One region of the Corynebacterium kalinowskii genome, then DNA from elsewhere that is predicted to be linked to it. Evidence: predicted binding sites of a transcription regulator. Region 1 holds the regulator's gene; the other holds the start of a gene.
The links. Region 1 encodes LexA, which represses DNA repair genes until DNA is damaged. Its sites were predicted from a motif close to CGAACANNTGTTCG; they were not measured.
Positions count from the first base shown of each region.

Region 2: the regulator LexA is predicted to act here: its motif matches at 1,376-1,389, upstream of CKALI_RS10620 (HNH endonuclease signature motif containing protein).

Region 1 is NZ_CP046452.1:1,406,479-1,409,887, reverse strand. It holds gene CKALI_RS06645 (carbohydrate kinase family protein) at 1-318, opposite strand, end outside; gene CKALI_RS06640 (DeoR/GlpR family DNA-binding transcription regulator) at 315-1,094, opposite strand; gene lexA (transcriptional repressor LexA) at 1,304-2,002, opposite strand; gene CKALI_RS06630 (hypothetical protein) at 2,321-2,674, shown strand; gene nrdR (transcriptional regulator NrdR) at 2,773-3,228, shown strand; gene hrpA (ATP-dependent RNA helicase HrpA) at 3,236-3,409, opposite strand, start outside.
Region 2 is NZ_CP046452.1:2,216,610-2,220,018, forward strand. It holds gene CKALI_RS10605 (glycosyltransferase family 2 protein) at 1-151, shown strand, start outside; gene CKALI_RS10610 (DUF2304 domain-containing protein) at 148-498, shown strand; gene CKALI_RS10615 (DsbA family protein) at 574-1,320, shown strand; gene CKALI_RS10620 (HNH endonuclease signature motif containing protein) at 1,555-2,679, shown strand; gene CKALI_RS10625 (GDP-mannose 4,6-dehydratase) at 2,630-3,409, opposite strand, start outside.

The sequences.
Region 1 (3,409 bases):
CGGCGGGTCGACGAACTGGAGCTGCCTGCCGTCTGGAGCGTCAATGAGGTAACGGACGGGAATAGGGCCCGGGACATCCACGAGGTCATACGGGATACCGTTCAAAGAAAGTACGCGAATGAACTGGCTGACTTCCGGCGCAGGGACCAGCAATTTGGTTTCGGCTCCGGCACAGTACAGGGCAGCGGCCATATTAGTTCCTCCGCCGGCTGGCACGACAGCGACATCTGAGAGATTATTCTCATCTGACCACGACACCGGCGCGGAGAGAACCGAGGTGCGAAACAGTTCGGGGGTAGTTGCCACCGTGATAATCATGAAGCGATCACTACCTGGATTTCGCGCTCGCGCAGGGTTTCCACGATTGCCTCCGGCGCATTTGAATCAGTGATAACGACGTCGATGTCGTCGATTCCAGCGAAGCTCACCAGGTAATCGTTACCCAGCTTGGTGGAATCGCAGAGCACGACGACCTGTTGCGCATTGGTAATCATCGCGCGCTTCACAGCGGCTTCTTGGGAATCAGCTGTAGAAAGTCCATGGTCAAGCGTCAGCGCGTTCGTACCTATGAAGGCGACTTCGGCACGCATCAGCGCCAGGGTACGCAATGCTGTGTCGCCAACAACGGCCTGGGTGATAGCGCGCACCGTGCCACCGAGTAGCTGCACTTCGTCGATACCGTGGTTGGCTAGACCCAATGCAATGGACAAGCAGTTGGTGACGATTGACCATTGGCGCGCATTGTGCTGTTCAGCGAGGAGGTCGGCGAACGCGGAAATGGTGGTACCGGCATCAAGAAAGATGCCACCGTTACGATCGGGAAGAAACTCCAAGGCTGCCCGAGCAATGGCCATCTTGGCGTCGGAGGCCGACTTATACCGGGCGTCTAGGCTGAATTCGGTGGTGAGGAAACTTTGCGTAGCAACTGCTCCGCCGTGCACTCGATGGATGATTCCATCTTGGGCAAGAACCGCGAGGTCTCGGCGAACCGTCTCTGCGGTGACATCGAACTTCTGAGCAAGGTCTGTGACGTTCACTCGGCCCTCGATGGCAGTGAGGGACGCGATTTGACGTCGTCGCTCTTCTGCGTACATGTGGACTCCTCGGTAAGCGTGGCCGAACAGCGAAATTATCGCCAGGTGACCTAATCGCATTGGTCGCGTTCGGGGCTTCGATATTCATGAAATGTATTGAATAAATCGAGTCCAGTCTCCCACATGACACCTGTCTGATCGGGCAAACCGGACATAGTGTGGCGAAGAAGGTAGTGAAACTACCCCCGAATGTGGAGCGAGATCCGTAGCTAAAGCTTGCGGAGCACGGAGACCACTTTGCCCATGATCTCTGCTTGCTCACCGGGAATAGGGGAGAAGGAATCGTTGTGGGGTAGTAGCCAAACGCCGGTGGAGTCCTTGTGGAATTCCTTTACGGTAGCTTCTCCGTCGATCATGGCGGCAACGAACTCACCTTGCTCGGCCACCGGCTGGGAACGAACAACCACCCAGTCACCATCCAAAATTCCGGCATCCTTCATTGAAAGTCCGACAACTTGAAGCATGAACAGCTCGCCATCGCCAACAATTTCTGCCGGGAGGGGGAAGTAGTCTTCGATATTTTGCTCGGCAAGAATTGGATTGCCAGCGGCGATGCTGCCTACTACTGGAATGTAATGAGCGGGCACAGCATCGTTTGGGGCATCCTTTGCCTGCTGTTCCTTCTTCCAACCAACCTTAGGTCCAGCCTTAGGTTTGTTCGCGTCCGGCATGATTCGAACGTCTACTGCGCGTGGCTTGTTTGGGTCACGGCGTAGGAACCCCTTCTCCTCGAGCTGGCGGAGTTGATAGGCGACGGACGATGTGGACTGCAGATCGACCGCGTCTCCGATCTCGCGAATGCTAGGCGGATATCCGCGCAGCACAACCGCGTCCCGAATAACTTCCAGGATGCGGCGTTGACGATCAGTGAGCTTTGGAGGTTGATTGCTGCGCTTTGCGGGAGGCATGACAAGTCCTTTGTGGCTATGAGCGAACATCTTCGAACAGATAGAGAGATGTGCTGGCAGTTGATGGCGTTGAAAGTTTCGAATACGGCCGAGTGGTAACAGCCTTGTCCCTATCGTATCAAGCGAACATGCAGGTGTCACGCGCATAAGCGGGTGTGGTGTAGTTTTCTTTCGAAAATATGGGCCAAAGGTAGACATTCGAAAACCAATGTGCTAAAAATCGAACATAGGAACTAAATTCGAACATGAGGGCGAACGAGTGTCCGGTCAGTCGGAAGCGTCTTCTACAGTTCAACTAAATCAACGAAAGGTAACTACATGACCACCATGATCTACCCACGAGGCCAGCGTATTTCTTCCACCCGAACTTCGCAGCGCGGACCACTCGTAACCCCCGTGCCTCCCGCTGCTACCTGGAACGGCGGGCTGGATCAGCGACCGGTTTCGGTACGAACTCATGTGTCCGCAACGCAGTATCGTAAACATCCGGATAAGTCCCTGAAGAGTCCTCGGATGCGCAAACAGCGCTATCGGGATGCGGTCGGACAATTTGCATTAGGTGGCGTTCTTGGACTCACTGCAGTCATAGGAATGCTTGCAGTAAACGGTACCGCCGAGGAAGATGTGGTAGGCCCTACTACGATCAGCGTCGCCACAATGGACGTGAAGTAGTACGAACGAGTGGGCGTAACCGATAGACTAGCAACGCAAGAGACGCGTTCGAATGCGTCGCGCCCACCATTCACACCTTGTACGGAGCCCGAAGACCCGTGTATTGCCCGTTTTGTCACCACACCTCGTCGCGAGTCATCGATTCTCGTGTTTTTGATGCTGGCGCAGCAATTCGCCGACGCCGAGAATGTTCTCAGTGCGAGGGGCGCTTTACAACGGTAGAAAAGGCTGTGCTCCTGGTGATAAAGCGCAATGGTGTCACCGAACCGTTCAGTCGCGAGAAGGTCATTACCGGTGTGCGTCGTGCTTGCCAAGGGCGAGATGTCTCTGACGATGCGCTAAAGCGCCTCGCTCAGGAGGTAGAAGAGACCGTACGCGCCCACGGTAGTAGTCAGATCAATGCCAATGACATCGGCCTAGCTATCCTGGAACCGCTGCGCGAACTGGATGAGGTCGCCTACCTACGATTTGCCTCAGTGTATAAGTCGTTTGAGAGCGCGGACGACTTTGAATCCGAGATTCGCTTGATGCGACGCCGAGCTCGACAACAGTAGGAAACCGTCACCGGAGCTTTGCAATTGCCTTCTCAATTCGTCGAGCTGACACCGGGTGCGCGGTACCAAGCTGTTGGGCAAACAGGCTAACTCTTAATTCCTGCAGCATCCATCTGACGTCTTTCACTGCTGTGGTTTTGTCTCGCCCGATCGGTAGCTGCTTCAATCGAGCTTCCAGCAG
Region 2 (3,409 bases), 810 kb from region 1:
ATTTGTCTCCATCATGGACGAAAAGGGTTGGCGCGTAGCCGAGCAGTCCGTGGATATTCTTTACACCGAATACTCCATGTCCAAGGGCCAGTCCCTGATTAACGGCGTGAACATCCTCGCCGACGGCCTACTCGCGAGGAAGCTTCCATGACCACAGTTATCCAGATCATCCTGCTGCTCGCGACGGCGTTCCTCGTCGTGTACTTCCTGGGAAACCGTCGCAAGGCCCGCGCCAAAGCTGGCGTCAAGCTCGGCTTCATGGTGTTCGTTATCGCCTGCATTTGGGCGGTGCTGCGTCCCGACGACCTGACCGTTGTCGCCAACTGGATGGGTGTCAATCGTGGCACCGATCTGCTGCTTTACGCCCTGGTGGTCGCGTTCATGTTCACAACGCTGTCGTCCTACGTGCGTTTCCGTGAGCAAGAACTGCGTTACGCACGCCTAGCTCGCGCCATCGCACTGAAAAATGCTGTTAAGCCAGAAGAAGAGTTGAGTTAAGTGTCGCGTTCCCGCATTGGTTTGATCGCCGTTATTGCTGTCCTGCTTGTGGCCATTTCTGGCCTCTCGGGCTACATGATCGGCTTTAATAAGGCGGAGGATCAGTTCATCGCTGACAACCCATCCTCTGCTACCGCAATCAAGGCCAACTTGGCCAAGGTGAAGCCGGGCACCGGTGCGCGTGCCGCTACTGCCCGCCCTGACGGCACCTACGATTCCTTGATCCAGGGCCCCAGGGGCGAGCTGAAGTCCCAGGAAGATATCGAGAAGATTCACCGCCGAAATCCCGAGGACCCGTTCGCCATCGGCGCCGTCGACGCTCCCCTGGTGATCTCGGAATTCTCCGACTTCGAATGCCCATTCTGCGCCCGGTACAATACCCAAACTGAGCCGTCCATCATGAAGGAATACGTGGACAAGGGCTTGGTCCGCATCGAATGGAACGACCTCCCTATCAACGGTGCCAACGCGATGGCCGGTGCCAAGGCCGGACGCGCAGCCGCAGAGCAAGGCAAGTTCCACGAGTTCAAGACTGCATTGTTCGCAGAAGCCGCCACCAAGAACGGCCATCCTGGTTTTGTTCAAGCAGATTTCGAGCGCTTTGCGGCTTCCGCGGGAGTACCCGATATGGAGAAATTCAAGGCTGATTCGCAGTCGACCAAGTACGACGGAGCAATCGCCCAAGCCCAGCAATATGGCAGCGGCATCGGTATCTCCGGCACCCCGGCGTTCCTGATCGGCACGAAGTTCCTCTCCGGCGCACAACCGTGGGAAACCTTTGAGGCAGCTATCGCGGAACAGCTGGCAGCTACCGTTCAGTAGTTTTACTTTCTTGTACCCCTGGCGTAGTTGCTGGGGTTTTCTTTAAACCATTATTCGAACATGTGTTCTGTTTTGCAGGTTTCAGGTCCACCCTTGTTGCTATGGTGAAGCCAAGAAAAGCATTAAAGCAGTTCAAGGGGGTGAACCATGCAACTACTCCGCGAAATACATAGCCGGCTTTCCTATGCAGGCGTCACAATCGACACCACAAAACCATTCGAATTGGAAGCCGCCATGAGCGAGCTGAATGCTATTCGCGAGACCCTCGCTCGACTCGAAACAGAGTTTGCCAGCCACATGGATCTACAGGCGCTCACTCGCGCGGGCCTCAATCCCCGCCATGTTCGCGCGCTACTCAGGCGCGCCGACGCGCAGTGGGAAGAAGACATTACCGCCGACCATCAGGATGAGATTCTTCGCGCCCTGACCCAACTTTCCCCAGCCTCCGAACGCCGCGAAGAGATCTACCAACAGGCAGCTACCGAAGTTCTCGGCTACAACCGGCCCACCTCACCTGAGCAGACCTGGAAGTACGCTCGCGAGCTCGTTGTGCAAGAAAACCAACGCTTGGCCACTGATCCGCTGCAGGCTCGTGTGCAACGACGCTTCACGCTCGGCGCACCTGACGAGCACGGTGGCGCCAAGTTCTCGGGCTACACCACTCCAGAAACTGGGGCGCTGCTCGAGGCGCTGATGAATCAAGCCTTCAGCACCACCACTAATGAAGACGGGGATTACCGCACCGTCACCCAACGCCAACACGATGCCTTCGCCGAAGTGATCCAATGGGCAAGCAGTAATCGTGTGAACAGCACCGGTCACGCATCACTGGCGGTGTCCATCACCGAAATCGATGATTTTGATCCGACCACCCGCTTCCCCACCACTACCCGTTTCCACCTCAGCTGGTTCGAGATTGCAGCACTTGGGGGAGACAACATCACCGACTACATTGTCGTCCATTCCCGCTCCGGCACAGTAAAGAAGTTGATCACCGGCCAGCGCAGTGCTTCCTTTGAGCAGCGCATCGCTTTGCTCGCCGAGCAGTTAGTGTGCCAGTACCCGGGCTGCGATGTATCCGCCGGTCAGTGCGAAGGCCACCACGTCATCCCGTGGTCACAATGCAAAATCACCGCCCTGGACAACCTCGCCCTTATGTGTCGCAAACACCACAGAATGAACCGCGATGACCGATCCGGTCCCCACATGCAAAAGACCAGCGAGGTTGTCGCTGGTCAGACCACGCTGGAATGGCGGAAAACAACTCACCGGCAGCCAAGAAAGCTGCCGGACGTAGACTCCGGCGAAACTATCCGCGGAAGTAGTCCACGGTGCGGCGTACGCCTTCTTCAATGGTGACTTCGGGCTGCCACCCAAGCACGTCCTTCGCACGCTGGTAGGCCAGCGCCGAACGCGGCACATCACCCAGCCGTGCCGGAGCAAACTCAGGATCATCCTTGGCACCAGCAGCCTGCGCTACCAATTTATGCAACTGGCGATCCGAGGTCTCCACAGAGGTACCGATATTAAAGCGCATCCCGCCCCCAACAGATCCCGAAGCCAGGTAAAACGCGCGGACAACATCACCGACAAACACATAGTCTCGGGTGTTTCCACCATCGCCAAATACGCGCGTTGGCTCCCCTGCCAATAACCGCTGAGAGAAGATCGCAACCACCCCGGCCTCGCCGTGCGGATCCTGACGCGGACCATAGACGTTCGCCGGCGCGATGTGAGAACAATCCAGGCCATATAGGTGACGGAAAGTATTGAGATACAGCTCGCCCGCACTCTTGGACGCAGCATAAGGCGAATGCGGGTCAATCGGGAAAGACTCATCAACCGGGAAAGTCTCCGGTGTGCCGTAAATGGAGCCACCGGAAGAGGTGAACACAATCTTGCGGACACTGTTCTTGCGGGCTGCCTCAGCAATCCGGATAGTGGAAATGATGTTCGTGGTGGCGTCGTGGATCGGATCCTCCACGGAATGACGCACATCGATCTGCGCCGCGAGGTGGAAAATCACCTCAGGGCGGTGTTCAGCGAGAAAAGCATCGAAGTCGAGCTCAAGGATATCCGCTTCAACAAA